2 regions of the Xanthomonas hyacinthi genome follow, and region 2 is predicted to be linked to the other one. Evidence: predicted binding sites of a transcription regulator. Region 2 holds the regulator's gene; the other holds the start of a gene.
The links. Region 2 encodes FliA, which starts transcription of late flagellar genes. Its sites were predicted from a motif close to TAAAGTTTNNCNNNCNNNGGCCGATAA; they were not measured.

Region 1 (15,364 bases), 490 kb from region 2:
TTGATGAACGCCTTCTTGCCGGGGAAGCTGTCCAGCGGCGCCTGGAAGTTGCCGCGGCCGAACTCGGCGATGCAGGCCATGGCCTTCTTCTTGACCGCGATATGGCCGCTGACCATGCGGTTGATGCCCTCGGCCATGCTGCGGAAATCGCCTTCGAGGCGCTGGCCGTCGATGACCGCATCGATATCGCCGGCATCGTGCTCGCGCGACATGCGCTGGATCTCGTCGCCGACCTGGCGCACGCCGGTCTGCACCTGGCGCAGCGCCAGCAGGACCTCGCAGGCCTGGTCGTTGCGTAGCGTGGGCAGCACCACCTCGAAATTGCCGTGGGCGAAGCGGGTCAGGGTGGTGGTGGCGATCCGCAGCGAGCGGGCGGTGGCGAAGGCCGCGTAGCCGAGCACCGCGGTACCGACCGCCGCCGCGGCGATCGCCAGCGCCAGCACCTGGCCCGACGGCAGCGCCAGCGCGAAGCCGGTTGCGCTGGCCGCCAGTGGCAGCAGCACGGCGACGGCGGAGCCGATCCATAGCTTGGAAGAGAGCGAGAGAGAGTTGGACATGCCGGCGTACCTGTGCGTGGTTGAGTGGCGGGCACCCGGCGTCTGGCGACCGGTGCCGGGTGGAGTGGCGTTGGCTCAGACCGTGTCGAACATGGCCCGGACGATCCGTGCCGCCGCTGCCGGCGTGGTCGACGATGTGCGCTGGGACATGGCGGCGGTTGGTTCCTGGTTGGCGTCTGGGAGCGATGCGGTCGCCGAGCGGGGTCAGGCCGCCAGCGAATCGGTCGTGGGTTCGACTTGCGACAACAGCGAGGGCACGTCCAGGATCAGGGCGACGCCGCCGCTGCCGAGGATGCTCGAGCCGCTGATGCCCTTGACCCCGGCGAACACCTTGGCCAACGGCTTGATCACGGTCTGCCATTCGCCCAGCAGCGTGTCCACGACCAGGCCGAAGCGCTGCGCGCCCTGGCGGATCACCACGATGCTCTCGCGCGCCGGCGGCGCGCCGGCGATGCCGAACAGCGCGCGCAGGCGCACGTACGGCAGCACCCCGCCGCGCAGGTCGATGTAGTCGCTCTGGTAGTTCGGGGCGAATTCCACGCATTCCTCGACCACGTCCAGCGGCACCACGAACACCGACTTGCCGACCCCGACCTGGAAGCCGTTGATGATCGCCAGGGTCAGCGGCAGCCGCACCGAGATGGTGGTGCCGACGTCCTGCTGGCTGCCGATGTCCACGCTGCCGCGCAGCGCGGTGATGTTGCGCTTGACCACGTCCATGCCGACGCCGCGCCCGGACAGGTTGGTGACCGTCTCGGCGGTGGAGAAGCCCGGCTCGAAGATCAGCGCGAACACCTCGCGATCGGACAGGCTGCGGCCGGGCTCGATCAGCCCGCGTTCCAGCGCCTTGGCCAGGATCCGCTCGCGGTTCAGGCCGCCACCGTCGTCGCTGATCTGGATGACCACGCTGCCCGAATCGTGGAACGCATTCAGCCGCACCGTGCCGCGCACCGGCTTGCCGCGCGCCTGGCGCAGCTCGGCCGGTTCGATGCCGTGGTCCATCGCGTTGCGCACCAGGTGGGTCAGCGGATCGGCGATCTTCTCCACCACCGACTTGTCCAGCTCGGTGTCCTCGCCGTTGACCACCAGCACGATGTCCTTGCCCAGTTCGCGCGCCACGTCGTGGACCACGCGGTGGAAGCGGCTGAAGGTGCCGCCGATCTTGACCATGCGCAGCTGCAGCGCGCTTTCGCGCACGTCCTCGACCAGTCCGGCCAGGATCGAGGTGGATTCGAGCAGTTGCGCATCGCCGGTGCGCTGGGCATTGGCGCCGGTGCTGGCGACGGCGATGATCAGCTCGCCGACCAGGTCGATCATGCGGTCGAGCTTGTCGGCATCGACGCGGATCGAGCCGCCGTCCTGCGCGCGTGCGGCGGCCGCCGCCGCGGCAGCGGCAGGAGCGGTCGTGGCCTTGGCCGGCGCAGCGGGTGCCGGCGCGGCGGCCGGCGCCGGGCTGTCGAAGCCGGCGAAGTCGTCGGCGTGCGCATGGCTGCCGGCCTCGGCCACCAGCAGCGGCAGTTCCAGATTGGCGGCATCGCCGTGCGGGTCCACCGCGACCACCTGCAGGTCGCAGTCGTCGCGCACGAATTCGAAGATGTCCTCGATCGCAGCCTGCTGCGCGTTCGAGCGCAGCAGGATGTCGAAGCCCAGGTAGCAGGCTTCCGGGTCCAGTTCCGGCAGCGCCGGCACGCGTTCGTGGTCGGTGCGCACCGCCTCCAGCGTGCCCAGGCTGCGCAGGCAGCGGATCAGGTGCAGCGGCGAGTTGCCGAAGCGCAGCGCATCGCTGCACAGCTGCAGCGAGATCCGCCAGTAGCCGGTCTGCGCCGGGTCGGCGACGACGGCGGCAGCGGCAGCGGCGGCGGCCGGCGCGGCGGTCGGGTGCAGGTAGGTGTGCAGGCGCGCCAGCAGCGGCGCGCCGTCGGCGGCGAGCACCGCTTCGTCGGCCTCGGCACCGGCCGCCGCTTCCACCAGTGCGCGGATGTGGTCGCAGCAGGCCAGCATCAACTGGATCAGCTCCGAGTCCAGCGCCACCGCGTGCTCGCGCACCAGGTCGAGCACGCTCTCCACCACGTGGGTGAAGCCCACCAGTTGCGCCAGGTCGAACAGCCCACCGGAGCCCTTGATGGTGTGCGCGGCGCGGAAGATGGCGTTGACCGCGTCCGGGCCGGCTTCGCCGCGTTCGGCTTCCAGCAGGTTGCGTTCCATGTCCTCGAGCAGGTCGTGGCTCTCGGCGATGAAGGTCTGCAGCAGTTGCGCGAGATTCATGAGCTGGCGCCGCTCAGTGGACGGTGTCGCTGGCGCCGGGCGCGAGCGTGTCGCGCAGGCCGAGCAGGTCGAGCGCGTCGTTGACCGGCGCGCTGCAGCCGTCGAGCTGGAATGGCCGCCCCAGCGCACGCAGCGCGGCCTGGGTGGCGAGCAGCAGCTGCACCCCGGTGGCATCGATTTCGGTGACCGCCTGCAGCTGCAGCTGCAGGCCGCCGGGGTGCTCCAGCGCCGGCAGCAGCAGCGGCTTGAGTTCGCCGGCGCGGCGGATGGTCATGTCGCCGTCCAGGCTCAGTTGCAGCGGCAGGGGCGGGGAGTCCGGGAATTTCGAGCGCATGGCGTGTCTCCGATTCGGGCGGTGGGTACGTCGAAATCCCGGGCCGCGGCGCGGGTGCCGACCAGCCGGTTGGGACTGGCTGTAAGCAGATATCGGCGCCTTTTCGGAATATTTAGGCCGAACGGCGCATTTGTCTCGCAAATCCTTGAGCAGGATGAGCGGTTCAGGCCAGTGCGCGGCAACCCATCCCAATTGCGAACGGCGCCGCTCTTGGCCAGGAACCAGAGGCATGCGCCGTGCCAACGCCGTGCGGGCGCCGCCGCCGCAACAGAAAACGGCCGGGGACACCGGCCGTTTTCGGCAAGCCCGCGCTGGCGCGCAAGCCGCAGTGCGTGACCAACGGGATGGCGTGCCGCTGCGCGCAGGCGTCCTGCGCGTCGCTCGGGGCCTGGGTGTCAGCGCGGCGACAGCGCCGCCAGCAGGCCGCGGGCGGCGTTGAAGCGGTCCGCCGCTTGCGGCAGCGGCAGCTTCACCTTCAGCTTGTCCGGCCCGTCCATCGCATACAGCCTGGGCTGCTTCTGGATCATCTGGATGATGGTCATCGGATCGACGTCGGGCTTGGCCTCGAACACGATGCGCCCGCCGTTCTCGCCCAGTTCCAGCTTGCGGATGCCGAGTGTGATGGCCTGCAGCTTGAGTTCGGCGATCGCGAACAGGTGCTTGACCGCATCCGGCAGCAGGCCGAAGCGGTCGATCATCTCCACCTGCAGCTCGCGCAGCTGCTCGCTGTCGCGGGCGCTGGAGATGCGCTTGTACAGGGTCAGGCGGGTGTGCACGTCGGGCAGGTAGTCGTCCGGGATCAGCGCCGGCACGTGCAGCTCCACTTCGGCGCCGCGCGCGCCCTCGCCGGCGTCCAGGTCCGGCAGCTTGCCCTGGCGGATGCTGCGCACCGCGCGTTCCAGCAGCTCGGTGTACAGGCTGAAGCCGACCTCGGCCATCTGCCCGCTCTGGTCCTCGCCGAGCAGTTCGCCGGCGCCGCGGATCTCCAGATCGTGGGTGGCCAGGGTGAAGCCGGCGCCGAGCTCGTCCATCGAGGCGATCGCGTCCAGCCGCTTCTGCGCATCGCCGGTGATGCTGCGCCGGTCCGGTACCAGCAGGTAGGCGTAGGCGCGGTGGTGCGAGCGGCCGACGCGGCCGCGCAGCTGGTGCAGCTGGGCCAGGCCGAAGCGGTCGGCGCGGTTGATGACGATGGTGTTGGCGTTGGGGATGTCGATGCCCGATTCGATGATCGTGGTCGACAGCAGCACGTTGAAGCGCTGCTTCTGGAAATCCAGCATCACCCGTTCCAGCTCGCGCTCGGGCATCTGCCCGTGGGCGATGCCGATGCGCGCTTCGGGCACCAGCTCGCTCAGCTCGCGCTGCATGCGGCCGATGCTTTCCACGTCGTTGTGCAGGAAGTACAGCTGGCCGCCGCGCGCCAGCTCGCGCTGGAACGCCTCGCGCAGCAGCGCGTTGTCCCAGGCGGTGACGAAGGTCTGTACCGCCAGCCGGTTCGGCGGCGCGGTGGCGATGATCGACAGGTCGCGCAGCCCGGCCATGGCCATGTTCAGCGTGCGCGGGATCGGCGTGGCGGTGAGCGTGAGCAGGTGCACGTTGGCGCGCAGTGCCTTCAGCGCTTCCTTCTGGCGCACGCCGAAGCGCTGTTCCTCGTCGACCACGACCAGGCCCAGGTCCTTGAACTTCACGTCCGCCTGCAGCAGGCGGTGGGTGCCGATGATCACGTCGATGGTGCCGTCGGCGACCTTCTCCAGCTCGGCCTTGATCTCCTTGGCGCTCTTGAAGCGCGACAGCACCTCCACCCGTAGCGGCCAGTCGGCGAAGCGGTCGCGGAAGTTGCGGTAGTGCTGTTCGGCCAGCAGCGTGGTCGGCACCAGCACCGCCACCTGCTTGCCGGCGCTGGCCGCGGCGAACGCGGCGCGCACCGCGACCTCGGTCTTGCCGAAGCCCACATCGCCGCAGACCACGCGGTCCATCGGCTGGCTGCTGCCCAGGTCGCGCAGGGTGGCGTCGATGGCGGCGAGCTGGTCGGGGGTTTCCTCGAACGGGAAGCCGGCCGCGAACGGTTCGTACATGGCCCGGTCCACCTGCAGCGCCAGGCCGGCGCGGGCGCGGCGCCGCGCCTGGATCTCGAGCAGCTCGGCGGCCACGTCACGCACTTTCTCGGCGGCGCGGCGCTTGGCCTTGCTCCACTGCTCGCCGCCCAGCGAATGCAGCGGCGCGGTCTCGGCCGAGGCGCCGGAGTAGCGGCTGATCAGGTGCAGTTGCGCGACCGGCACGTACAGGCGGTCGCCCTTGGCGTATTCGATCTCCAGGAACTCGCCGGGCATGCCGCCGGCATCGAGCACGATCAGTCCGCGGTAGCGGCCGACGCCGTGGTCCTCGTGCACGATCGGCGCGCCTTCGGTCAGCTCGCCGAGGTCGCGGATGATCGCCTCCGGCTCGCGCCCGGCGCGGCGCGTGCGCCGCGGCTGGCCGGCGCGCTCGGGGAACAGCTGGCGCTCGGTGAGCACCGCGATCTGTGGATCGTCGAGCGCGAAGCCGTCGTCAAGCGGCGCTACCGCGATGGCGAAGCGTGCAGGCGCTACATCGGAGTCGAGCCCCTCTCCCCCCGGCGACCGAAGGGAGTCCCCGTGGGAGAGAGGGGTTGGGGTGAGGGTACGACCGCTCGCGACCTGCTTTTTCTGCGCAGCTGTGGCGGATGCGGACGAAGCAGCAGTCTTCTTCGATGAAGATGGCGCGAGCGCCGTACCCTCATCCGGCGCTTCGCGCCACCTTCTCCCGGAGGGAGAAGGGAGGAAGGCTGCGAAATTCGGGATCACCTCGGGCTTCAGCCCGGCTGCGGCCAGCACTTCCAGCAGCGCTTCGCGGCGGCCCGGCGAGTCGGCGGCGATCAGCACGCGGCCCGGGTAGCTGCCGAGGAAGCGCTTCAGCGCCTCCGCCGGCGCCGCGTCCTTGGCCGCCACCGGCAACGGCGGCAGCGGCTGGTCGCCCAGCGCTTGCGCTTCGCCGATGCGCGCGTGGTCGGCGGCCCACACCTCGATGCGCGGCAGCCCGTTGAGCTTCTCGCGCAGCGTGTCCGGCGCCTGGTACAGCTCCTCGGGCGCCAGCAGCGGGCGTTCCACGTCGTGGCGGCGCTGCTCGTAGCGGTTCTGGGTCTGCGCCCAGAACGCATCGGCAGCCGCGCCCACGCCCGGCGCGAGCAGCGGCAGCACCGCCTCGCCCAGATAGTCGAACAAGGTGGCGGTGGCATCGCGTGCCGGCGTGCCGGCGCCGCGCGCTTCCTGGAAGAACAGCGGCAGGTAGTACTCGATGCCCGCCGGCGCCAGCCGCGCCTTCAGGTCCTGGTACAGCGCGCTGCGCCGCGTGTCCACGTCGAAACGCTCGCGCAGCGTGGCCAGTACCCGCTCCACGCTGGCATCGTCCATCGGCACTTCGCGGCCGGGCAGCATCTTCACCGCCTGCACGTGGTCCAGCGAGCGCTGCGATTCCGGATCGAAGGCGCGGATCGAGTCGATGTCCTCGTCCAGCAGCTCGATCCGCAACGGCGTGTCCGCGCCCATCGGGTACACGTCGAGCAGGCCGCCGCGCACCGCGAAATCGCCCGGGTCCATCACCTGCGGCACGTTGCGGTAGCCAGCGCTTTCCAGGCGGCGCTTTTCCGCCTCCAGGTCCAGGCGCTGGCCCACGTGCAGGTCGAAACTGCCGCCGACGATGTAGCGCAGCGGCGCCACGCGCTGCAGCAGCGTCTGCACCGGCACCACCACGATGCCTTGCTGCAGCGTCGGCAGCCGGTGCAGCGCCGACAGGCGCTGGCTGACGATGTCCGGGTGCGGACTGAACTGGTCGTAGGGCAGGGTTTCCCAATCCGGGAACGGCACCACCGGCAGGCGCGCGTCGCCGGCCAGCAGCGTGTGCAGGTCGGCCTCGATCTGGTGCGCGCTCTGGTTGTCGCGTGCGACCACCAGCAGCGGCCCGCGATGCGCCGCGGCGGCGCAGGCGATATGCCAGGCCAGTGCGGTCGAGGACGCAGGGGCGCGCCAGAAGGCGCGGAGCTGGCCGGATTTGGGCAGCGGCGGAACGGGGAAGGAAAGAGGCGCCATGGACCGACTAGTCTAGCAAGCTCGGGACCTGGGACTCGGGACTCGGGAGAAGCGCAGTGCGGCGGGCGCGAGGGGTGGCGCCTGGTGAAGAGGCGTGTGGACTCAGTTGCCCAGTTCCAGCACCACGCGGACCAGCCCCGGGGTGTCCGGGTGCGGCATCGGCCGGAAGCCCAGCGATTCGGCCAGCTGCAGCATCGGCAGGTTGCTTTCCAGCACGTCGCCGTAGAGCCGGTCCAGGTACTTGCGCCGCGCCCACTTGACGAGCTTGCGCATCAGCTGCCGGCCCAGGCCCTGGCCGGCGACGAAGCTGCTGACCAGGATCGCGTACTCGGCCTCGCGGGTGCCGGGGGTGATCGCCGCGCGCGCCACCGCACCGACCACCGCTTCGCCCGGCGGCAGCGGTTCGGCCGCGACCAGGGTCAATTCCGTCTTCGGATTGGGATGGGTCAGCCGCTGCGCCATGTCCTCGGTCAGTTCCTGCACCGAATGCAGGAAACGCTCGCGGATCTCGGTCGGCCCGAGCAGGCTGAAGGCGCCTTGCAGCGGCGCGCTGTCTTCCGGCCGGATCGGCCGGATCAGCAGCTCGCGGCCGCTGGGGAGGGTGAAGTTTTCATGCCACGGAGGCATGCGGTTGCGGGTAGCCATGGCCGGATGCTCCTCGACGAAGCCTGGATTCTCGCATTACCCGGGGCCGCGGCCGTGAACGCTGCGCTGCGCTGCGCGTGGAGGGTTGCCGTTGTCCCGGAACAACCGCGGCCCTCGCCGCCGGCGTCGCCGTGCGGCGTGCTTCGCTCGCGCAACGCCATTGCTACGGTGGCGCCCGATCCACAGGCGCTGCCGGCAATGAAGACGTCTTGCGCGGTCGCCTTCTCCACCTTGCGCACCGTGCTGTTGGTCGCGTTGCTGGCAGCGCCGGTGGTGACGGGGCGTGGTGGCTGAAGCAACGGCAGCCGTCGCGCGCCGAGACGGGGCCGTTCGATCCGGCGCATCCGCGCGCGCTGCGTTTCGCTGGCGACAGCGGGACGCTCGGTGCCGACGCTGGCGCTCAGTCCTCGCGTTTCAGCCACTCCAGGCGGCTGGAGGCGCCGGCCTCGCCCAGATACTGCTTCAGCGCCGGCAGCGCGCTCGCCAGCGCCTGCTCGAACCGCCATGGCGGATTGAGCAGCAGCATGCCGCTGCCGTTGAGCCGCAGCGGCGAATCGTCGGGGCGCACCTGCAGCTCGGCCAGCAGCACCGACGTGGCCGGCATCGCCGCGGCCTTGCGCAAGAACGGCTGCAGGCTGCGGCGCTGCTTGATCGGATACCACACCGCGCACATCGCCTGCGGCCAGCGGGTCAGGGTCTCGCGCAGGGCCGCGGCGATCAGCGGGTATTCGGCGTCCTGCGCTTCGTAGGGCGGATCGATCAGGACCAGGCCGCGGCCGATCCTGGCCGCGCCGGTCTTCGGCGGCACGAATGCCTTGATCGCCGCATAGCCGTCGCCGGCATGCACCTGCACGCGGCGGTCGTTGGCGAACAGCGCCTTCAGCTCGGCCGCCTCCTCGGGCTGCAGCTCGCAGGCGGCGAGCCGGTCCTGCTCGCGCAGCGCCTGCGCGACCAGCAGCGGCGAGCCCGGGTAGTGCTTCAATTGAATCCCCGCACATGGACGTGCGGGCTTTTGCGCGGGACTGGCATCCTTCGCACCGACCGGGTTGTCGGCCTGCACCGCGCGCAAGTAGCGCTCCAGCACTTCCGGCAACGTGGGCTGGCCCATCAGCTTCAATACCCCGGCCGCGGCCTCGCCGGTCTTGCGGCTCTCGCTGGCGGCGAACAGGTAGCGGCCGCGTCCGGCGTGGGTGTCGAGCACGAAGAACGGGCTGTCCTTGCGCTTGAGCGCGTCGATCAGCGCAAGCAGCACGGTGTGCTTGAGGACGTCGGCATGGTTGCCGGCGTGGTAGGCGTGGCGATAGTTCATCGCGGCAGTGTACGGGCGGGCGCGGGTTGCGGCTATGCTGCGCGCCACGTCCGCGCCCGCCGCCCCTTGCGTCCTCGTCGTGGAGGACGAAACCGCCATCGCCGATACGGTGCTGTCCGCGTTGCGCAGCGACGCAGCGAGGGCTATCGGGCGCGGCACAACCTGCTCGACAACGCGGTCGCGTTCTCGCCCGCCGGCGGCGCCATCGTCCTGCGCGCCGGCAGCGCGCGGCGACTGTCCGAGAACGCTGCGGCGAGGCTGGATCGCCGCAGCGCGCAGGCTAGTAAGCGATCACCGCCTGTTTCACATCCTTGTTCACCACCCGCCAGGAGAGCTTGGCCATGCCATTTTTGCCCCACTCAGGGCCCCAGCTGTTCTCGATCAGCAGGCCCTCTTCGTCGTAACCGAGGGCGATGACTTCGTGACCTCCGATGATCGGGCTCTTGTCGTCGTAATCCACCGCGTTTTTGGGGCTGAGGTCACGGAAGCCCTGGCGCGGGTAGAAGCCGATGGCAACCGGCGTGTAATTGGCGATCGCAGCCTTGATCTGTTCGATCAGCGCCCGGCCGCCGCCCTTGCCGTTCCAGTTGGAGTAGATCACCCGATACTCGTAAGGCTGCCTGTGCTTGGCGGCGCTCTCGCGTTCCGCTTTGGTCGGCGGGGTCATGAAATCGTAGTTGCCCTGGACGTAACTTTTTTCTGTAGCGATGCCCTGGGCCAGCGCCACGTCCAACGGTGCTTCCATGGTGGAACCGTTGTCGCCTCCGCCGTTGACCTGCGTGTACAGGTACATCGGCGCGAACTTGGTGACATTGCTTCCCAGAAACTTCGCATACCAGCCGGACAGCGTATGCGCGGTCGCCCACGATGCGCAGGAGGAAACCTGTTTCTGGTCGCCTGCTTCAATCGCCCACCGGGTCAGGGAGAAGCGTTGGGGGAGTGGCTCGGCACGTTCCTGATCGGTGGCGAACAGCGGCTGCACCTCCTGCACCGTGGCAGAAGGCTTCAGGCCCATGCCATGCGACGACTGGGCGTGAGCGAGCGTAAACGCGGACAGGGTAAGCAGACCGAAAATGCCGGAAGCGATTGGGCGATGCAGGGACATGGGGTTTTCCTGGTAGTGGACCGGGGAGTGGAGTCGCGCGGTCTGCAGGCACGTACCGCCGCATCGACGCGCGCTGGGCGCTGGCGATGAGCCGGCAAAACCGCGTGAAATCGCTGGTGGAATGCAGCCTGAATGAGGTCGCATCCCGATCACAGCATCCATTGGCCGGCGGCGGCGGCGATAGCGCGAGCGTGAAAACGCGACATCGAATCGGAAGCGGCGAGTGGGCGCCTATCCCAGATCCGACTACGCCGCCGGCGAAGTGCCGACTTCGCCTTCGCTTCAAATTCGCCTCAAACCCCGCACACGCGGGCGCGGCACCCTGGAACAATAGGATCGGGCCGGGACGCCCACCGCCAGGGACGGCGACAGGCGCACACCGAGCAGGGCATCGCCAAGCCGGCAGCGGCACGGAAACGCCTGCGGTAGAGTTCACGGATGGACGCTCCGCTTCCCATCCAGCGCCTGCGCGGCGCGCAGATCGCCCCGTTCCTGGACGATGTCGCGCGGCTGCGCATCGCCGTGTTCCGCGACTGGCCGTATCTATACGCCGGCGACCTGGACTACGAGCGCGACTACCTGTCCGCCTACGCCGCCTCGCCCGACAGCGTGTTCGTGCTGGCGCGCGACGGCGAGCGCGTGGTCGGCGCCTCCACCGGGCTGCCGCTCGGCGACGATGCCGAGGCGTTCGGCGCGGCCTTCGCCGGCAGCGCCATCGCGGTAGCGGACGTGTTCTATTTCGGCGAATCGGTGCTGTTGCCGGCCTATCGCGGCCGCGGCGTCGGCCACGCCTTCTTCGATCATCGCCAGGCGCATGCGCGCGCGCTCGGCCGCTTCGCCCTGACCGCGTTCTGCGCGGTGGACCGCGCCCCCGACGATCCGCGGCGCCCGCCCGGCTACCGCGGCAACGACGCGTTCTGGCACAAGCGCGGCTACGTCCGCCAGCCGTCGTTGCGCATGCAACTGGCGTGGGACGAGATCGACCTCGGCGAGATCCTGCATACCCTGAGTTTCTGGACCCGTCCGCTGGAGCCTGCCGCATGAAGATCGCCGTGGCCAAGTACCCGATCGGCGCGCCGGCCGATTTCGCCGCCTTCGCCGACAAGCAGGCGGCCTTGATCGGCCAGGCCGCGCAGGCCGGCGCGCAGCTGGCGGTGCTGCCCGAATACCTGTCGCTGGAACTGGCCGCGAGCTTCGCTCCGGCCGTGGCCGAAGACCTGCCCGCCTCGCTGGCGGCGCTCCAGGCGCTGCACCCGCCGTATCTGGCGCTGTTCGCGCAGCTGGCGCAGCGGCATCGCCTGCATCTGCTCGCCGGCAGTTTCCTGCTGGCCAGCGGGGAAGGGCGCTATCGCAACCGCGCCTACTGGTTCGCGCCCGACGGCGGCCATGGCTGGCAGGACAAGCTGCAACTGACCGGTTTCGAGAAGGCCAGCGGCCTGATCGACGGCGGCGACGCGCTGAAGGTATTCGCCGCCGACGGCGTGCGCGCCGGCGTGGCGGTCTGCTACGACAGCGAATTCCCGCTGCCGGTGCGCGCCCAGTACGAGGCCGGCGCGCGCCTGCTGGTGGTGCCCAGCTGCACCGACACCGAGGCCGGCGCCAGCCGCGTGCGCATCGGCTGCCTGGCGCGCGCGCTGGAGAACCGCATCTTCGTCGCCCAGTCGGTGACCGCCGGGCTGGCCGAATGGAGCCCGGCGCTGGACGTGAACACCGGCGAGGCGGCGATCTACGCGCCGATGGACGCCGGTTTCCCGGCCGATGGCATCGTCGCGCAGACCCAGGGCGAGCAGGTCTGGGCGGTCGCCGAGCTGGACTTCGCCGCGTTCGAGGCCAGCCGCGCCCGTGCCCAGGTCGCCAACGACCGCGACTGGCGCGGCCAGCTGGCCCCGGCCATCGTGCGCGCGGAGCTGGCCGGCTTCGATTAGGGCGGCCGCACGCCTGGCGCCGCACGCGCGCGGCGCTGGCTGCCAATCGCGCACCGGTGCGCTTCCGGCGCGAGCTGGTCAAATCGCTGGTGCTGCCGCATGGCGAGGACAGCGACCGCGCCGAAGCGCTGTGCAAGCTGCCGCCGGCGGTGTGCCGAGCTGGCTGGTGCTGTACGACGCGCCGGGGCCGGCGCGCAGCGATGGCGAGTGCATCGTCCATGGCGACCTGCTGCGCTAGGTGCAGATCACGGGCATCCATGCTCTTTTGTGCGACTTCAGTCGCGACGGGGCGTTCCCGGTAACGCCCGTCGCGACTGAAGTCGCCCACATTGGAAACCGCCCGCCCCCGGCACCGCGCCGCCTCCGGGCAACGCACGGCAGGGCGGGGTAAAATCGCCCGATTCCCGTTTGCTCCGAGCGTTCCATGGCCTGCCGCACCCGTTTCGCCCCCAGTCCCACCGGTTACCTGCACATCGGCGGCGCGCGTACCGCGCTGTACTGCTGGCTGGAGGCGCGCCACCGCGGCGGCGCGTTCGTGCTGCGCATCGAGGACACCGACCGCGAGCGCAGCACCCAGGCGGCGATCGACGCCATTCTGGAGGCGATGGACTGGCTCGGCCTGGACTACGACGAAGGCCCGGTCTACCAGACCCAACGCATCGCCCGCTACCAGGACGTGGCCGAGCAGCTGCTCGCCGCCGGCAAGGCCTACTACGCCTACGAGACCCGCGAGGAGCTCGACGCGATGCGCGAGGCGGCCATGGCCAAGCAGGAAAAGCCGCGCTACAACGGCGCCGCGCGCGAGCAGAACCTGGCCTACCGCGACGACCCGAACCGGGTGATCCGCTTCAAGAACCCGGTCGGCGGCAGCGTGGTGTTCGACGACCTGATCAAGGGCCGCATCGAGATCGCCAACAGCGAGCTCGACGACATGGTGATCTTCCGCCCCGACGGCTACCCCACCTACAACTTCGCGGTGGTGGTGGACGACTGGGACATGGGCATCAGCGAGGTCATCCGCGGCGACGACCACATCAACAACACCCCGCGCCAGATCAACATCTACGAAGCGCTGGGCGCGCCGGTGCCGAAGTTCGCGCACATGCCGATGATCCTGGACGAGCAGGGCGCCAAGCTGTCCAAGCGCACCGGCGCGGCCGACGTGATGCAGTACAAGGACGCCGGCTACCTGCCGCACGCGCTGATCAACTATCTGGCGCGGCTGGGCTGGTCGCACGGCGACCAGGAACTGTTCGGCCGCCAGGAGCTGATCGACCTGTTCGATGTCAAGGACGTGAACTCCAAGGCCGCGCGGCTGGACATGGCCAAGCTCGGCTGGGTCAACCAGCACTACCTGAAGAGCGACGATCCGGCCACGATCGCCCCGCAGCTGGAGTACCAGCTGGCCAAGCTCGGCATCGACCCGGCCGCCGGCCCGGCCGCGGCCGACGTGGTGGTGGCGCTACGCGAGCGCGTGCAGACCTTGAAGGAAATGGCCGAGAAGGCGGTGGTCTGGTACCGGCCACTGGAGGCCTACGACGAGGCCGCGGTGGCCAAGCACCTCAAGCCGGGCGCCGAACTGGCGCTGGGCAAGGCGCGCGAGCTGCTGGCCGCGCTGGGGCAGTGGAGCGTGGACGCCGTCGCCGCCGCGCTGCACGCCGCCGCCGCCGCGCTGGAGATCGGCATGGGCAAGGTGGCGCAGCCGCTGCGCGTGGCCATCACCGGCACCCAGGTCAGCCCGGACATCTCGCATACGGTGTACCTGGCCGGCCGCGAGCAGGCCTTGAAACGCATCGACGCCGCGCTCATCAAGATCCCAGCGGGAAGCTGATTCCCCGGAGAAGCCCATGTCCAGCAAGAAGACCGCCTGCACCGAGCCGCACCACCACGTCCGCGACGCCGACGACTTCGTCAAGGTGGTGGAGCGGGTGAGCCGCGAACGTGGGCTGCGGCTGACCCCGATCCGCGCCAACGTGCTGCGCCTGATCGCCGAGGCGGGGCGGCCGGTGAAGGCCTACGACCTGCTGGAATGGGTGCGCGAGGGCAGGAGCGTGGGCGCCGACGCGCCGCCCACCGTGTACCGCGCGCTGGATTTCCTGATGGCCAACGGCTTCGTGCACAAGCTCGAGTCGGTCAATGCCTTCGTCGCCTGCCACCATCCCAGCAGTGCGCAGCACTCGGTGCCGTTCCTGATCTGCGACCGCTGCCACAGCGCGGTCGAACTGGAGGACCGCGACGTGGTCGCGCAGCTGGAGCAGCGCGCCAAGGCGCTGGGCTTCCAGCCGCAGGCGCAGACCCTGGAAGTGCACGGCCTGTGCGCCAGGTGCGCCGGCTAGCGACGCCGCCTGTCGGTGCGGACGCGGCTGCATCCTGTGCGCTGCGCGCGCTCGCAGCCGCGGCTGCCGCATGTCGCGGCCAAGCCGCTGGCCGGCGCAATCCGGCGCGCGAACGCGGCCCGGATCCAGCCCCGGGTCAGCCGGAATACGCCTTGTAGCCAACCCGATCGGCGCCGCTGGCCTGGTTTGCGCTGGGTACCAGCGCCTCGTACGGGGCATCCGCGGCCACGTCCTGGAAGGAAACCGTGGCGCCGGGCGCATCGGTGCGGAACACCGCTTCCTTCACGTTCTTGAAGCTGGAGTCGCAAATCTGCACGTGTGAATCCACCTCGCGGTGGTTGCCATTGGTGCGGAAGACCTTCCCCGCGCCATCCACGCAGACGCCCTTGAGCGTGACATCGGCCGCGCCGTTGTCCTGGATGACCTTGTCGTGCGCCTTATCGAAGGTGCAATTGTCGATCTCCAGCTTAGCCCGTGCCGGAAGCGCGGATACGGGGTAACCGGCGATCTTGGCATCGTGTGCGCGATTGCGCGCGTCGTCGATCGTCACCGCGTCTTCGCTTACGTCCTCGTTGATGCAATTGTGCATGCTTCCGTCTCCCAGGAAATGCACGCCGTCGCCGCCGCCGGTCATGCGCACGTTCTCGAGCCGGCCGCCGTTCTGGACGATGAACATCGGCTGCTGATGTTCGTTCTGGGAGCCGTCGCCCAGGCCGGGACCCCCTCGATACAGCTGGTTCCTGCCGTCGAAGACCTTGCCGGCGGGAACGATGATCGGCGCATTGACG
Region 2 (15,364 bases):
TGCGGTGCTGCGCATGCCGGCCGGCGCGTGCCCGCGGCAGGGCGGGAGCGCGCCGGAGCAGCGGCTAGCGGCTCAGAACTCGTGCCACTGCGCTTCGTTGGCGCTGGTCGGGTTGCCTGGCAGCGCGCGCATGGACAGCTTGCCGCGCTTGGCCGGCGGGCGCCTGGGGTTCGCCTTCGCAGCGGGCGTGGCGAGCGCGACGCCGGGCCTGGCCGCGGCTGCCAGCGTGGTGGAGGCTACCGCCGCGTTGTCGAGCTTGAACACCGCCACCGCCTGGGTGAGCTGGCCGGCCTGTTCTTCCATCGCGCGCGCCGCAGCGCTGGCTTCCTCGACCAGGGCGGCGTTCTGCTGGGTTGCCTCGTCCATCTGGGTCACGGTCTGGTTGACCTGTTCGATACCGGCGTACTGCTCCTGCGAGGCCGCGGAGATCTCGCCCATGATGTCGGTCACGCGCTGCACCGAGGACACGATCTCGGCCATGGTCTGGCCGGCGCGATCGACCAGCGCCGAACCCTCGGCGACGCGGGTCACCGAGTCGTCGATCAGGCCCTTGATCTCCTTGGCGGCGTTGGCCGAGCGCTGCGCCAGCGTGCGCACCTCGCTGGCGACCACCGCGAAGCCGCGGCCCTGTTCGCCGGCACGCGCCGCTTCCACCGCCGCATTCAAAGCGAGGATGTTGGTCTGGAAGGCGATGCCGTCGATCACCGAGATGATGTCGGCGATCTTCCTGGAGGAGGTTTCGATGCCGCTCATCGTGGTCACCACCTGGCCGACCACCTCGCCGCCCTGCGAGGCGACCGCGGCCGCGCCGACCGCGAGCTGGTTGGCCTGGCGCGCATGCTCGGCATTCTGCTTGACCGTGGAGGTCAGCTCCTCCATCGAGGCGGCGGTTTCTTCCAGGCTGGCCGCCTGCTGCTCGGTGCGCCGCGACAGGTCGTCGTTGCCGGCAGCGATCTCGCCAGCGGCGGCGTTGATGCTGAGCGAGGCGGTCTGGATGCGGCCGACGATGCAGGCCAGCTGCTCGGCGGTGGCGTTGGCGTCATCGCGCATGCTGGCGAACACGCCGTGGAACTCGCCATGCATGCGCGCGTTCAGGTCGCCGGCGGCGATGGCCTGCAGCAGCGTGGAGAGCTTGCCCAGGTTGACGTCGCTGGCCTGCATCATCGCGTTGAGGCCCTGCACCATCAGCCGGAAATCGTGCTGGAAGTGCTCGGCGTCGCCGCGCGCGCTGAAGTCGCCGGCGGCCGCGGCGGCGGCCAGGCGCTTGATCTCGGTGTTGATCGCCAGCAGGCTGGCCTTGGCCGTGTCCATGGTCTGGTGCAGCATGGCGCGGCTGCCGGGCAGGCGCCGCGCGTCGCGGCGCAGGTCGCCGTTGGCGTATTCGGCGAGGATCTTCACCGCATCGCCGATCGAGCTCAGGTGTTCGAAGATCACCGTGTTGACGCCCTTGCTCAGTTCGCCGTACACGCCGGGGAAGTCCTCGGGCATGTGGTGGGAGATGTTCTGGCCCGCATGCAGTTGGATCATCAGCGCCATCTCGCCGGAGAACCGCTGCAACTGCGTCTGCATCCGGCACATCGCATTCAACAGGCGGCCGGGTTCGTCGCGGGCCTGGGTGTCGACGTCGTTGTCCAGGCGTCCTTCGGCGATCGCCTCGGCGGCGCGGATGGCGCGGCGCAGCGGCTGGGTCAGGCTGCGGATGATCAGCCAGGCCAGCAGGCTGCTCGCCAGCACCGCGACGATGCCACCGCCGACCAGTATCGCGCGGCCACGATCGGTATGCCGCACCGCGGCGGCATAGGCTTGCTTGCTGAGCGCGTTCTGCAGCGCCACGTTGGCGCGTATCTTGGCCTGCCACGCCAGCATCACCGGCGCCGATTTTTCATGGAACAGCGTCTGCGCCCGGGCATGGTCGCCTGCCTTGACGGCGTCGATCACCGCATCATTCAGCGGTCTTGCCTGGTCCTGCAAGTGCTGGATCTCGCCACGCAGGCGTTTGCCGGCCGCGTCGATCGGCAGCGCGAACAGCTGGTCGCGCTGCTGGTCGTAGTGCGTGCGTTCGGCCTGGATCAGCGCCAGGGTTTTTTCGGCATCGCTGCCGCCGCCTTGCGTCGCATAACCGCCCAGCGCAAACAGGATGGACGCATTCGCATCCAGCATGCCGTGGGACAGATTGATCTTGCGGATGTTGGAGTGGACGATGCCATCCAGTTGCTCGCGTGCGCCGGCCATCGCGACCCATCCGGCGGCGACCAGGATGCCGGAGATCAGGATCAGGAGGCCGAACGCGGCGGACAAGCGGTGGCCGACGCTGTAGCGCTGCAGGAAGGCGGTCATGGCGGTGGACTCCTCGAAGTTTGCTGTTTGCAAGTGACAGAAAAGCGCAATGGCTTTGTTGTATAAATGTGATGCGACGCAAATTTTGTCTACTTGTTAGCGGCCACTCCAGCGAGAGCTTTAATCCGAGCGATAGGTTTCGGGCATCACCCGCAAAACGGCAGGGCGGCGCGTCCATGTCCGGGACCGGGTCGCGGCAACTGCGGTGCGGTTCTTTTTCCGCGGGCTGCTGGCCGCGGGCTTCTGGCACGGAACCCCGCACGGACGCGCCGCAAAAGACCCAAGCCCCGGCATCCGCCGCCGGGGCTCGGGTTTTCTGCTGCTGGCCGCGCGGCCAGCAGCGGGGGTGAGGCGATCAGGCCGCCCGCGGCACCCGCAGCGAACGCACCAGGCCGCCGATGTCCACGATCAGCGCGACGCGGCCGTCGCCGAGGATGGTCGCCCCGGAAATGCCGCCGATGCGCCGGTAGTTGTTCTCGATGTTCTTGACCACCACCTGCTGCTGGCCGACCAGTTCGTCCACTTCCAGCGCGATCTTCTGGCCGTCGGCCTCGACCACCACCACCAGCGGCTCGCTGCGCTCGGTGCGGCCGTAGCCGTAGCAATCGCTGAGCGACAGGATCGGCAGGTATTCGCCGCGGACCCGCAGCACGCGGCCTTCGCCGGCCATGCTGCGGATGTCGTCGGGCTGCGGCTGCAGCGCTTCGAGCACGTAGGCCAGCGGCAGGATCAGGGTCTCGCTGGCGACCGACACGGTCATGCCGTCCAGGATCGCCAGGGTCAGCGGCAGCCGGATCAGCACGCGCGTGCCGCGGCCGGCATTGCTTTCCAGCTGCACTTCGCCGCCCAGGCCCTGGATGTTGCGGCGGACCACGTCCATGCCCACGCCGCGCCCGGACAGGTCGGTGACCGCGTCGGCGGTGGAGAAGCCGGGGGCGAAGATCAGGTCCCACACCTGCGCATCGGTCGGGTTGTCCGCCACGCTCAGGCCGCGCTCGGCGGCCTTGGCCAGGATCCGCTCGCGGTTGAGGCCGGCGCCGTCGTCGCTGACTTCGATGACGATGTGCCCGCCCTGGTGCGAGGCGGCCAGGGTGATGGTGCCGGTCTCGTCCTTGCCGGCGGCGCGGCGCGCTTCCGGCATTTCCAGGCCGTGGTCGATCGAATTGCGCACCAGGTGCACCAGCGGATCGGCGATCTTCTCGATCAGGCCCTTGTCCAGCTCGGTGCCTTCGCCGATGGTGCGCAGCCGCACCTGCTTGCCGAGGCGGCTGGACAGGTCGCGGACCAGGCGCGGGAAGCGGCGGAATACCGCGTCCACCGGCAGCATGCGCACGCCGATCACCGCTTCCTGCAGGTCGCGGGTATTGCGTTCGAGCAGGTCCAGGCCGGCGAACAGGCGTTCGGCGTGGGCCGGGTCGAGGTCGCCGGAGACCTGCTTGAGCATGGCCTGGGTGATGACCAGTTCGCCGACCAGGTTGATCAGCGCATCGACCTTGTCGACGCTGACCCGGATCGAGCTTTCCGCTTCGTGCGCGGCGGCGGCGTTGCCGGCCGGCGCATTGGCGGCCACGGCGGCGGCCGGCGCGGCGGTGGCGCTGGTCGGCGGCTGCGCCAGGGTGGGGGCGGGCGCGCTGGCCAGGCTCGGCGGCGGCACCGCGCGGATGTCCAGTTCGCAATCGTCGATCACCCAGGCGAAGGTGTCTTCGATCGCGCTGCGCGGGATCTTGCCGACCAGGCCCAGGTCCCAGGCCAGATAGGCCTCGAGCGGGTCGAGGTCGTTGAAGCCGGGCAGGCGCGCGGTGCGGCAGGCGACCTGCAGCGGGCCGAGGTGTTCGAGTTCGCGGATGATGCGCAGCGGGTCGTTGCCGCTCATGAACAGCGACGGCGCCGGGGTGAAGCCGATCTGCCAGGCTTCCGGTTCGGCCGGCTGGTTGGCGGCCGGGGTCGCGGCGGGCGCGGCGGCGGCAGTGCCGTTGAGCGCCTGCTGCAGGCGCTCGTGCACGGCCTCGACCGCGACCGGATCGGCCGGGGTGCCGTGCTCGGCTTCGCGCAGCAGCGCGCGCAGCACGTCCACCGAGCCGAGGATCGCGTCGATCGCGTGTGCTTCCACCTCGCGCTTGCCCGAGCGCAGCTCGTCGAGCAGCGTCTCCAGCACGTGGGTCAGGCCGGCCATCGCCTCGAAGCCGAAGGTGGCGGCGCCGCCCTTGATCGAGTGCGCGGCGCGGAACACCGAGTTGATCGTTTCGGGGTCGCGGTTGCCTTCTTCCAGCGACAGCAATCCGGCTTCCATCGCGTCCAGCCCTTCACGGCTTTCCTCGAAGAAGGTGGCGTGGAAACGTTGCAGGTCCATGCTCATGGGCGGGGAATCCGGAGAAGGGTGGAGAGGGAATCAGCCCAGGACTTTCTGGACGGTGGCGATCAGCTGTTCCGGGTTGAACGGCTTGACCAGCCAGCCGGTGGCGCCGGCCGCCTTGCCTTCGGACTTCTTGTCCGCCGCCGACTCGGTGGTCAGCATCAGCATCGGCGTGAACTTGTAGTCCGGCAGCTGGCGCAGCGCGCGGATCAGCGAGATGCCGTCCATGTTCGGCATGTTGACGTCGGTGACCACCGCGTTGAAGCGCTGGCCCTGGGCGCGGCCGAGCGCGACCTGGCCGTCTTCGGCTTCCTCCACCGCGAACCCGGCCGAGGTCAGGGCAAAGGAGACCATCTGGCGCATCGACGCCGAATCGTCCACCACCAAGATACGTGCGCTCATGCCGCGTTCTCCACAGATTTCAGGTTGTCAGGGGGTGCAGGAAGGCCCAGCGATGCGCTGACCCCCAGCAGGCGTGCCGCATCGCGGAACGTGTCGTTGCAGGCCGCGAACACCGTGCGTTTGCCGTCCTGGCGACGTGCATCGACGAATGCGCACAGCACCTGCACGGAGGCGGTATGGATGCGGCGGACCTCGCCGGCGTCCAGCTGCAGCTCGTCGTCCGACGCCAGCAACGGGGTCAGCCGTTGTTTCAGGTCGGCACTGGTCTCGATGCCGAGATCCTCGCCCAGGGTGACTGTGCTCATCATTGCTCCGCACGAATGGTTCTAGGGCAGATAACGGCCAATGCGCGGGAAGCTTTAGCGGCGCATCGGGAAAGTGCGGCAGGGTTGGCAGTTGCCGGGCGGTGATGCCGGGCATCGCCGCTGGCGCGGCGCGGCGCCGGGCCGGGGCCGGTCGTTGCCGCGACAGGGACGCGCCAGGCTTGGCCGGGCGCGCGGAAGACTGCTGCGTGGCACGCTCGCTTACCTCAACGAGCCTGCTTTGCTTCTTGCTGCTCGACCCGCAAGCGTTCAGGCGCAGCGGGACCCTCCGCATGGCCTCAGTGCAGCAGCTGCTCGGCGTCGAGCAGGATCATCGGCTGCGGCCCCAGCCGCGCCACGCCGCGGAACAGGTGATTGGAGATGCGGCAGATGCGGGCGTTGTCCGGCGGCTCGATCTGCTGGTCGGTGAGGCTGGCCACGTCCTCGACCGCGGACACGCGCAGGCCCAGGGTCTCGCCGTTCTCTTCCAGCACCACCACCCGGGTCAGCATGTCCATCTCGATCGGTGCGGCGCCCAGGTGGATGCCCAGGTCGATCACCGGCACCACCTGGCCACGCAGGTTCATGATCCCCAGCATCGCCGTCGGGGTGCCGCGCAGCGCCAGCAACGGCACCGGCAGCACCACTTCCTGCACCTTCAGCAGTTCCAGCGCATAGGCCTGTTCGCCGCAGCGCAGGCGCAGCCAGCGGGTGCTGCGGTCCGGCGCGCGGCGCTGGTGCGGGGAGGCTTCGTGGGGCACGCTCGGGGCCATGAACGCCTGCAGGTTGGGCGGTAGCCGCGCGCCCGCGGCCTGCGTGCGCTCGGCCTCGACGCGGCGTTCCGGCGGCACCGCCATCGGCGGACGCTTGGTCGCACGTGCTGCCGCCGCATCGTCTTCGGCGGCCAGGTCGCGCGGCGGCGCGGCGGCGCGCTGCATCTCCATCGCCGCGACCACCTCCAGATCGGCCTGGCGCTCGGCATCGGATGGGGCCTGCTGCGACATGATCCCGGCCAGGGCCGGGTCGGAATCGGCTTCGGCCAGCACCGCGGCGGCGATCTCTTGCGGAGTCGGGCCGGCCGGCTTGGGCGCCAGGGCCTGCTGCGACATGATCCCGGCCAGGGCCGGATCGGAATCGGCTTCGGCCAGCACCGCGGCGGCGATCTCTTGCGGGGTCGGGCCGGCCGGCTTGGGCGCCGGGGCCTGCTGCGACATGATCCCGGCCAGGGCCGGGTCGGAATCGGCTTCGGCCAGCACCGCGGCGGCGATCTCTGCCGCGGTGGGGCCGGCCGGGGCGGGCGCGGCGACGGCGCGCGCCGGTTCCGGCGCCGCTGCGGCGCTGGCCGCCGCGCGCGTCGCCTGGCGTTCGGCGTCCCGCTCCTCGGCGATCGCCTCGTGCAGCAGGCCTTCCAGATAGTCGTCGATGACCCCGGGGGCGTTCATGCGGCCTGCTCCAGCGGCGTGGCATCGCTGGCGATCAGCCATTCCAGCGCGCGCCGGTAGGCGGCCAGGCCGCGGCCGGGGTAGTCGCCGGGGACGCCGGCGACGGTCAACGCCTTGACGTTGCAGATCTTGGTATCGACCGGGATCGCGTCTTCCCAGACCCGCTCGCCGTAGCTGTCCTGCATCTGCCGCAGGGTGTCGTTGCCGGCGCGGGTGCGCTTGTCGTACAGGGTCGGCAGGATCGAGGTGGGCAGCGGACGGCGGCGCGAGCGCTCGACCATGTCCACGGTACGGACCATGCTGGCCAGGCCGTGCAGCGCCAGCGGCTCGGCCTGGGTCGGGATGATCACCCGATCGGCCGCGGCCAGCGCGTTGATCATCAGCAGGCCCAGGGTCGGCGGGCAGTCGAGCAGGATGTAGTCGTGCTGGCCGGCGTGACGCGCCATGGCCTGCTGCAGGGCCAGGCCCAGCCCGGGCTGGTTGGCGCTGCGCCGCTCCAGCGTGGCCAGCGCGGTCTGCCCGCAGACATAGCTCAGGCGCTCGATGGCGCTGTCGCGGGCCAGCGCGGTCAGGTCGCCCGGCGGCGTGGCGAACAGGTCGAGCACGCCGCTCGGCGGCGGATCCTGCGGCACCTCGAAGGCACGGGTCAACGAGGCGTGCGGATCGAGATCCAGCATCAGCACGCGGTGGCCGAGCATGGCCAAGCCACGGCCCAGCGCCAGCGTGGTCGTGGTCTTGCCCACGCCACCCTTCTGGTTGGCAATCGCCCAGATGCGCATCAGTTCACTCCTTCAATGGCGGCAGGTACCGCGCGGGGCTGGCCGGCATTGCCGGCAGCCGCCGCGGCGAAATGTAGCGGGCTCGCCGGCGCTGCGCCGGCGGTATCGGTCAATCGGTCTTGCGGCGACGGGGTGCCGGCCGCGGCGACGGGCGCCGCGTCGCGGCCGCGATCGGCGCCAGCGCGATCGGCGCCGCCGGCATCGGCCAGGATCACCAGCACCACGCGGCGGTTGGCGTTGCGGCCGGCCTGGCTGCCGTTGTCGGCACGCGGGCGGAACTCGCCGTAGCCGATCATCGACAGCCGCGACGGCTGCAGGCCCTGGTCGGCGAACAGATGCACCACGCTGGCCGCGCGCGCCGCCGACAGCTCCCAGTTGGACGGGAACTGCACGGTGGCGATCGGGCTGTTGTCGGTATAGCCCTCCACGCGCACGCCGTTGGGCACCGGCACCAGCACCTGCGCCAGCTGCGCCAGGGTGGAGCGGGCGCTCTGGTCCAGCGACGCGGAGCCGGAGCCGAACAGGATGTCGCTGTTGATCTCCACTTCGATCCACAGCCCGGCATGGCGCACGGTGATCAGCTGCTTCTGGATCAGCGGCGCCAGCGCGGCGCCGAGCCGGTCGGCGATGCCGTCGAGCTGGCGCTGCGCGCGGCGCAGCTGCTCCTCGTCGCGCAGCGCGCCGGGCGCGCGCAGCGGCGAGGCCGAGGGCAGCCGGTTCGGGTCGGGCAGGGACAGCGCCGGGCTGGACTTGATCGGGGTCGGACGCGCGCCGCCCTGGCCCTGCATCAGGCGTTCGCCGACCTGCACCGGGCTCATCGTCCGCGGCGCGCCGCCGAAAGCGGTGCTCATCGCGTCGGCCATGACCCGGTACTTGGCCTCGTTGACCGTGGACAGCGCGTACATCACCACGAAGAAGGCGAGCAGCAACGTCATCAGATCGGCATAGGGGATGGCCCATGCCTCATGGTTGACGTGATCTTCGTGCTGACGCTTGCGGGCCATGGTCGTGGGGTCAATGCAAGAAGCCGGCCAGCTTCGATTCGATGTTGCGCGGGTTCTCGCCCTGGGCGATGGCGATGAGCCCCTCGATGATCATTTCGCGCTCGCCGCTGCTGTGCTTGATCACGCTCTTGAGCTTGCTGGCCATCGGCAGGAACAGCAGGTTGGCCGAGGCGATGCCGTAGATGGTGGCGGTGAACGCGGCGGCGATGCCGTGGCCGAGCTTGCTCGGGTCGGCGAGGTTCTTCATCACCGCGATCAGCCCCAGCACCGCGCCGATGATGCCCAGCGTCGGCGCATAGATGCCCATGCCTTCGAACACCTTGGCCGCGGCCAGGTCGCAGTGTTCCTGGCCGTCCAGGTCGATCTCCAGCATGTGCCGGATCGATTCCGGCTCCACCCCGTCGACCAGCATCTGCAGGCCCTTGCGCACGAACGGGTCGTTCTGCTGCTGCACCTGGTTCTCCAGGCCGAGCAGGCCCTGGCGGCGGGCGATGTTGCTCCACTCCATGATCTGCAGCAGCAGGGCCTGGCGATCGCTGGCCGGCGGACGCAGGATCCACTTGGCGATCTGGAACGCGCGCTTGAACACCGCCGGCGGGGTATGCACCAGGATCGCGGCGATGGTGCCAACGATCACGATCACGAACGCGGCCGGCGACCACAGCGCCGAAACGCCGGCGCCCTTGAGGATGCTGCCGCCGACCAGCGAGGCGATCGCCAGCAGCAAGCCAATGAGACTGAGTTTGTCCATGCAGGAACTATCGGCCGCGAGGGGAGGGACTTGATGGGGCGGCCGGGATTGGAGATTCGGGATTGGGGATTCGAGGCGGCCAGCCGTCGGCTGCGAGCTGCGGATCGGCGAGTGCGCGGCATCTCCCCAATCCCGAATCCCCAATCCCCAATCCCCAATCCCGGCTCTATCAGCTCTTCAACCCATCCACATCCAGGATCAGCGCCAGCCGGCCGTCGCCGATCAGGGTCGCGCCGGCGTAGCCGGGCAGGCCGCGCAGCGCACGCGGCAGCGGCTTGATCACCACTTCCTCGCGGCCGCGGACCTGGTCCACGACCAGGCCCATGCGCGATTCGCCGGCCTGCACCACCACCACGGTCAGCAGCGGCAGCTGCGGCGCCTCGATGTTCAACCACTGGCGCAGGTCCACCAGCGGCAAGGTGTGCGATTGCCGGTCGAGCACGGCGCGGCCGTCGAACCAGCCCAGCGAGCGGCGCGGCGCATGCAGCACCTCGACCACGCGCGCCAGCGGCAGCGCATAAACGGTGTCGCCGGCCTGCACCAGCAGGGTCGGCAGGATCGCCAGGGTCAGCGGCACGCGGATCAGGAAGCGGCTGCCGCGGCCCAGTTCGGACTGGATCTGGATCTGCCCGCTGAGTTCGCGGATGCGCGACTGCACCACGTCCATGCCGACGCCGCGGCCGGAGATGTCGGTGACTTCGGACTTGGTCGAGAAGCCGGGCAGGAACACCAGGTGCAGGCATTCCTCGGTGGTCAGGCGCGCGGCGGCTTCCGGATCGATCAGGCCCTTCTCGCGCGCCTTGGCGCGCAGCCGCTCCGGGTCGATGCCGGCGCCGTCGTCCTGCACCTCGATGCTGACGTAGTCGCCTTCCTGCTGCGCCGACAGGCGCACATGGCCGCTGCGCGGCTTGCCCGACGCCTCGCGCAGCGCCGGCGCTTCGACGCCGTGGTCGATCGCGTTGCGCACCAGGTGCACCAGTGGATCGGCCAGCGCCTCGACCAGGTTGCGGTCCAGTTCGGTGTCGGCGCCGATCAGTTCCAGCTCCACTTCCTTGTTCAAGGAGCGGGCGACGTCGCGCGCCACTTTCGGGAAGCGCGAGAACACCTTGCCGACCGGCTGCATGCGGGTGCGCATCACCGCCGATTGCAGGCGCGCGGTGGCGATGTCCAGGCTGCTGACCGCGCGGTCCAGTTCTTCGTCGCGCAGGCGCACGCGCAGGGTCTTGAGCCGGTTGCGCGACAGCACCAGTTCACCGATCAGATTGACGATCGCGTCCAGGCGCTTGGTGTCCACGCGCACGGTGTGTTCGGGTTCGGCGGCCTTGGTGGGCGCCGCCGCGGCCTTCGGCGCGGCCGGGATCGGGACTGGGGAAAGCTGCGGCTTGGCGCTGGGCGGGGCAGCGCCGTGCAGGTTGTCCAGCAGTGCTTCGAATTCGTCGTCGCTGATCATCTCGGGATCAGCGGATTGGGACGCTGCAGGCGCCGTGCTCTTTCCGAGTCCCGGCACCACCGCTGTTTCCTCGCCGCTGGTCGCGAACTGCGCGATCAGCTGCGGCGGCGCGCGCGGCGGTTCGCTGCCGCTGCCGAACGCGTCGAGCATCGACTGCAGGTAGTCCAGCGACTGCTGCGCGGCGTCGAAGTGCCGCGCCTGCAGCGTGGCCTGGCCGGCGCGGGCCTGGCCCAGGGTGTCCTCGGCGGCGTGGCACAGTTCGACCATGGCGTTGATCGCCAGGAACCCGGCGCCGCCCTTGAGCGTGTGGAAGCCGCGGAATACCGCGTTGAGCTGGTCGCTGTCCTCGGGCGCCTGCTCCAGCGACACCAATTGCTCGCCGAGCCGGTCCAGGATTTCCTGGGCCTCGATGATGAAGTCGGCAGCGATGTCGTCGGGGACGGCGCTCATCAGACTACAACCCCAGTCCGGACAGCAGGTCGTCGGCGTCGTTCTGCGACACGCCGTGGCGGTCCAGTCCGGCCAGCGCCGGGCCGGCCAGGCTGCCGTCGGGCTTCTTTTCCTCCTTCGGCGGCAGGCCGAGCGCGCCGAAGCCTTCGTGCACGCGGCGCACGATCCCGGCGACGCGGCGGATGATCTGCCCGGTCAGGTCCTGGAAGCTCTGCGCCAGGGCCATCTCGGTGAGGTTGTGGCGGATCTTGTCGAGGATCTCGCCCTGGTCGCCGGTCAGCCCGCCGGCACGCAGCTGTTCGGCCAGCGCGCGGCATTCCTCGGCCAGGTCCAGGGTGCGGTGGCTGGCCTGTTCGGTCATCGCCACCACGTGGTCCAGGCGCGAGCAGGCATCGTCCAGCTCGCCGGCTTCGGTGGGGACGGTAGGCAGTTCGCCGAGCGCCTGGCCCAGGTCGCGCGCCAGCCGGCTCAGGCCCTGCATCATCGGCCGCGTGCGCCAGGCAGCGAGCGTGTCGATTTCCTTGCGCCAGGCGGCTTCGTCGCCTTTTTCCAGTGCGTCCAGCGCACCTTGCAGGCGTTCGATCAGGGCGCTGCGTTCGGCGCTGGCTTGCATCAGGCGGTCGCTCCCATGCGTTCGAAGATCTTGCCCAGCTTCTCCTGCAGCGTCTGCGCGGTGAACGGCTTGATGATGTAGCCGTTCACGCCGGCCTGGGCCGCCTCGATGATCTGCTCGCGCTTGGCCTCGGCGGTCACCATCAGCACCGGCAGGTGCTTGAGCTTGTCGTCGGCGCGGATGTTGCGCAGCAGGTCGATGCCGGTCATGCCGGGCATGTTCCAGTCGGTGACCACGAACTCGAACGGTGCCGAGCGCAGCGCGGCCAGCGCACTGTTGCCGTCTTCGGCCTCTGCAGTGTTGGTGAAGCCCAGATCGCCGAGCAGATTCTTGACGATGCGCCGCATCGTCGAGAAATCGTCCACGATCAAAATCCGCATGTTCTTGTTCACCGCTAACTCCCTTGGGTCTTATTCTTCGTCTTCCAGGCCGGCGTCGGCCGCTTCGAACGCTTTCAAGCGCCCGCGCAAGCGTACCGTGGCCTGGCCGTGGATCTGGCAGACGCGCGACTCGCTGACACCGAGCACCGCGCCGATTTCCTTCAGGTTCAATTCCTGTTCGTAGTACAGCGACAGCACCAGCTGCTCGCGCTCGGGCAGCTGTGCGATCGCCTTGCCCAGTTCGCGGCCGAACTCGCTGCGCTCCAGCATCTGCTGCGGATTGGGCCCGCCCTTGGCGATGGTGTCCAGCTCGCCGTGGTCCTCGACCCGCGACTCCAGGCTCAGCACCTGGCCGCGCGCGGCATCTTCCATCAAGCGCAGGTATTCGGGAAGCGGCATGTCCATCGCCGCGGCCACTTCGTTGGCGGCGGCGGCGCGGCCGGTGCGCTGCTCGATCTTGCGGATCGCCGCGGCGGCGTCGCGGGCGCGGCGGTGCACCGAGCGCGGCACCCAGTCGCCGCGGCGGATCTCGTCGATCATCGAGCCGCGGATGCGGATCGAGGCGTAGGTCTCGAACGAGGCGCCCTGGTCGGCGTCGTAGCTGCGCGAGGCCTCGATCAAGCCGATCATGCCGGCCTGGATCAGGTCGTCGATCTCGACGCTGGCCGGCAGCCGCGCCGCCAGGTGGTGGGCGATGCGCCGCACCAGGTCCGCATGCTGGGCGATGTAGTCGTTGGAACTGTTGCGCTGCACGGCGCGGTAGTGGGCGGCGGCGTTCATGCGGCGACCCCCCGCTGGATGATCCGTTCGACGAAGAACTCGACGTTGCCGCGCGGCACCGTCGGCGCCTGCCAGCGCGAGGTGCGGCGGGCGATCTCGGCGATCGCCTGCGCCGACGGGCTGGACGGGTAGGCCTTGACCACCGGCTGCTGGCGCTGCACCGCCAGGCGCAGCCAGTCGTCCTGCGGCACGCAGCCCAGGTAGTTCAGCGACACGTCGCCGAGGAACTTCTCGCACACCCGGCTCAGCTTGTCGTACAGCAGGCGGCCTTCGTTGAGGTCGCGGACCATGTTGGCCACGATCTGCACCCGGTCCACGCCGCGTTCGCGCGACAGCACCTTGATCAGCGCGTAGGCGTCGGTGATCGAGGCCGGCTCGTCGCAGACCACCACCACCGCGTCCTGCGCGGCCTGGCAGAAGGTCAGCACGCTGTCGGTGATGCCGGCGGCGGTGTCGATGACCATGATGTCCAGCTCGCGCTGCAGCTCGGAGAACACGTTGACCAGGCCGACGTGCTGCGCCGCCGGCAGCTCGGCCATGTGCCGGCGGCCGGAGGCGGCGGGCACCACCATCAGCCCGTTGGGCATGTCGATCAGCACCTCTTCCAGGGTGCAGCGCCCGGCGACCAGGTCGGCCAGGGTGAACTTGGGGGTCAGCCCGAGCAGCACGTCGACATTGGCCAGGCCCAGGTCGGCGTCCAGCAGCAGGGTGCGCTTGCCCATGTCGGCCAGCGCCATCGACAGGTTGACCGAGATGTTGGTCTTGCCCACGCCGCCCTTGCCGCCGGTCACGGCGATCGTGCGCACCGGGCCCAGCGGTTCGCTGCGCGTTGCCGACAGGGGGAAGGCATTGGTCAGATTGGCGTAATCACGCGACGGCATGGTTCTGCTCCGGAGTACAGGGCTTATCGGCAGCGCGCCGCAAATCTTCAAGGCGCAATACCAGGCTGGCGGCGTTGGCGCGGTGCAGGTCGTCCGGCACGCGCTGACCATCGGTCACCCAGGTGAGGGGAAGCCGGTGGTCCGCGACCACCGACAGGGCACTGCCAAACCGCCCGGTTTCATCCAGCTTGGTCAAGATCACCCCCTGCGGATCGGCGCCGGCGAACCGGCGCACCACCTCGTCCAGGTCGGAGAAATGCGCGTTGGCAGGGAGTACTAGCAAGGACCGGACCACTCGCGAGGCGCGCAGCCAGTGCAGCTGCGCGGCCAGGGCGCGGTCGCGCTGGCCCATGCCGGCGGTGTCGATCAGCACCAGCTTGTAGTCGCGCAGGCGCTCCAGCAGCTGCTGCAGGGCGGCGTCGCTGTCAGCCTCGTGCACGGCGATGCCGAGCTGGCGGCCGTAGCTGTGCAGCTGTTCGCGGCCGCCGACGCGGATGGTGTCGGTGGTGACCAGGGCCACGTCGCGGGCGGCGTGGCGTTGCAGGAAGCGCGAGGCCAGCTTGGCGATGGTGGTGGTCTTGCCGGCGCCGGTGGGGCCGATCAGGGCGATCACGCCGCCTTCCTCGATCGGGTCCAGCGGGGCGATCGGCAGGTGTTTGGACAGCAGCCCCAGCATCAGCCCGCGGCCGCGGTGCAGCTCCAGGTCGGCGGGGATCTGCATGACCACGTCGCGGGTGAGGCCGCTGTCGAAGCCGTAGTCGTCCATCAGCTCCAGCGCCTGCGCGCGCACCGGCGAGCCGCGCAGGCGTTCGTCGGTGAGCCGGTTCATCTCGCGCTCGATCATCTGCCGCATCAGCGCCAGTTCGTCGCGCAGCTGAGTCAATTGTTCGTCGTTCTGCGTGGCCGGGAAGCTCGCCAGCGGTGCCGGGGTCGGCAGCGCCGGGATCCCGGCGCTGGCGGCAGCGGCGACCGGCTCGGCGCTGGGCGCGCTGGGCGCGGCGGCCGGGGTCAACGACACCGCGGCGATGTCCTGGAGCCAGGTCGGCACGGCGGAGGCGCTCGCGGCGGCACTGGCCGCGGCGGCCGGAGCGGCGAACGGACTGGGCAGCGGCACGCTGAGCGGCGCGTTGCGGAACACGTCCTCGGGAATGCGGAATTCGGCGAAGGGGGCGGCGGCGGCGGGAGCCGGGGCAGGGGCCTGCGGCGCGGCGGGCGGACGGGTCGGCGCGGGCGCGGTGCCGGCGGGCATCGCCGAGGCGGCGATCGCGGCGGGCTGGGTCAGCGCCCGCACCGGCGCGGCCTGCGCCATGCTCGCGGTGGTCGCCATGGCCGCGGCCGGGGAGCGGCGCTGGCTGATCGCGGCCATCATCGCCATCGCCGGGTTGCCCATGGCGCCGGCCTTGGCCGCGCGCGGCGCCGGATTGGCGGCCGACACCGGCC

Region 1: FZ025_RS21200 (STAS domain-containing protein) is a predicted target of FliA. The motif match lies at 3,246-3,272, and genes of this name have one in related genera.

What each region holds. Positions count from the first base shown of each region.
Region 1 is NZ_CP043476.1:4,826,569-4,841,932, reverse strand. Features, by position in the region: gene FZ025_RS21210 (methyl-accepting chemotaxis protein) at 1-557, opposite strand, end outside; gene FZ025_RS21205 (chemotaxis protein CheA) at 762-2,822, opposite strand; gene FZ025_RS21200 (STAS domain-containing protein) at 2,836-3,156, opposite strand; gene mfd (transcription-repair coupling factor) at 3,552-7,256, opposite strand; gene FZ025_RS21190 (GNAT family N-acetyltransferase) at 7,359-7,901, opposite strand; gene FZ025_RS21185 (23S rRNA (adenine(2030)-N(6))-methyltransferase RlmJ) at 8,302-9,210, opposite strand; gene FZ025_RS21180 (C1 family peptidase) at 9,491-10,315, opposite strand; gene FZ025_RS21175 (GNAT family N-acetyltransferase) at 10,754-11,359, shown strand; gene FZ025_RS21170 (carbon-nitrogen hydrolase family protein) at 11,356-12,240, shown strand; partial or broken gene FZ025_RS21165 (DUF3616 domain-containing protein) at 12,225-12,478, shown strand; gene gltX (glutamate--tRNA ligase) at 12,665-14,071, shown strand; gene FZ025_RS21155 (transcriptional repressor) at 14,088-14,576, shown strand; gene FZ025_RS21150 (pectate lyase) at 14,713-15,364, opposite strand, start outside.
Region 2 is NZ_CP043476.1:4,335,042-4,350,405, forward strand. Features, by position in the region: gene FZ025_RS19025 (methyl-accepting chemotaxis protein) at 73-2,337, opposite strand; gene FZ025_RS19030 (chemotaxis protein CheA) at 2,693-4,693, opposite strand; gene FZ025_RS19035 (response regulator) at 4,727-5,092, opposite strand; gene FZ025_RS19040 (STAS domain-containing protein) at 5,089-5,397, opposite strand; gene FZ025_RS19045 (chemotaxis protein CheW) at 5,694-6,836, opposite strand; gene FZ025_RS19050 (ParA family protein) at 6,833-7,615, opposite strand; gene motD (flagellar motor protein MotD) at 7,615-8,619, opposite strand; gene FZ025_RS19060 (flagellar motor protein) at 8,630-9,370, opposite strand; gene FZ025_RS19065 (chemotaxis protein CheA) at 9,540-11,270, opposite strand; gene FZ025_RS19070 (protein phosphatase CheZ) at 11,275-11,883, opposite strand; gene cheY (chemotaxis response regulator CheY) at 11,883-12,275, opposite strand; gene FZ025_RS19080 (RNA polymerase sigma factor FliA) at 12,294-13,043, opposite strand; gene FZ025_RS19085 (MinD/ParA family ATP-binding protein) at 13,040-13,924, opposite strand; gene flhF (flagellar biosynthesis GTPase FlhF) at 13,911-15,364, opposite strand, start outside.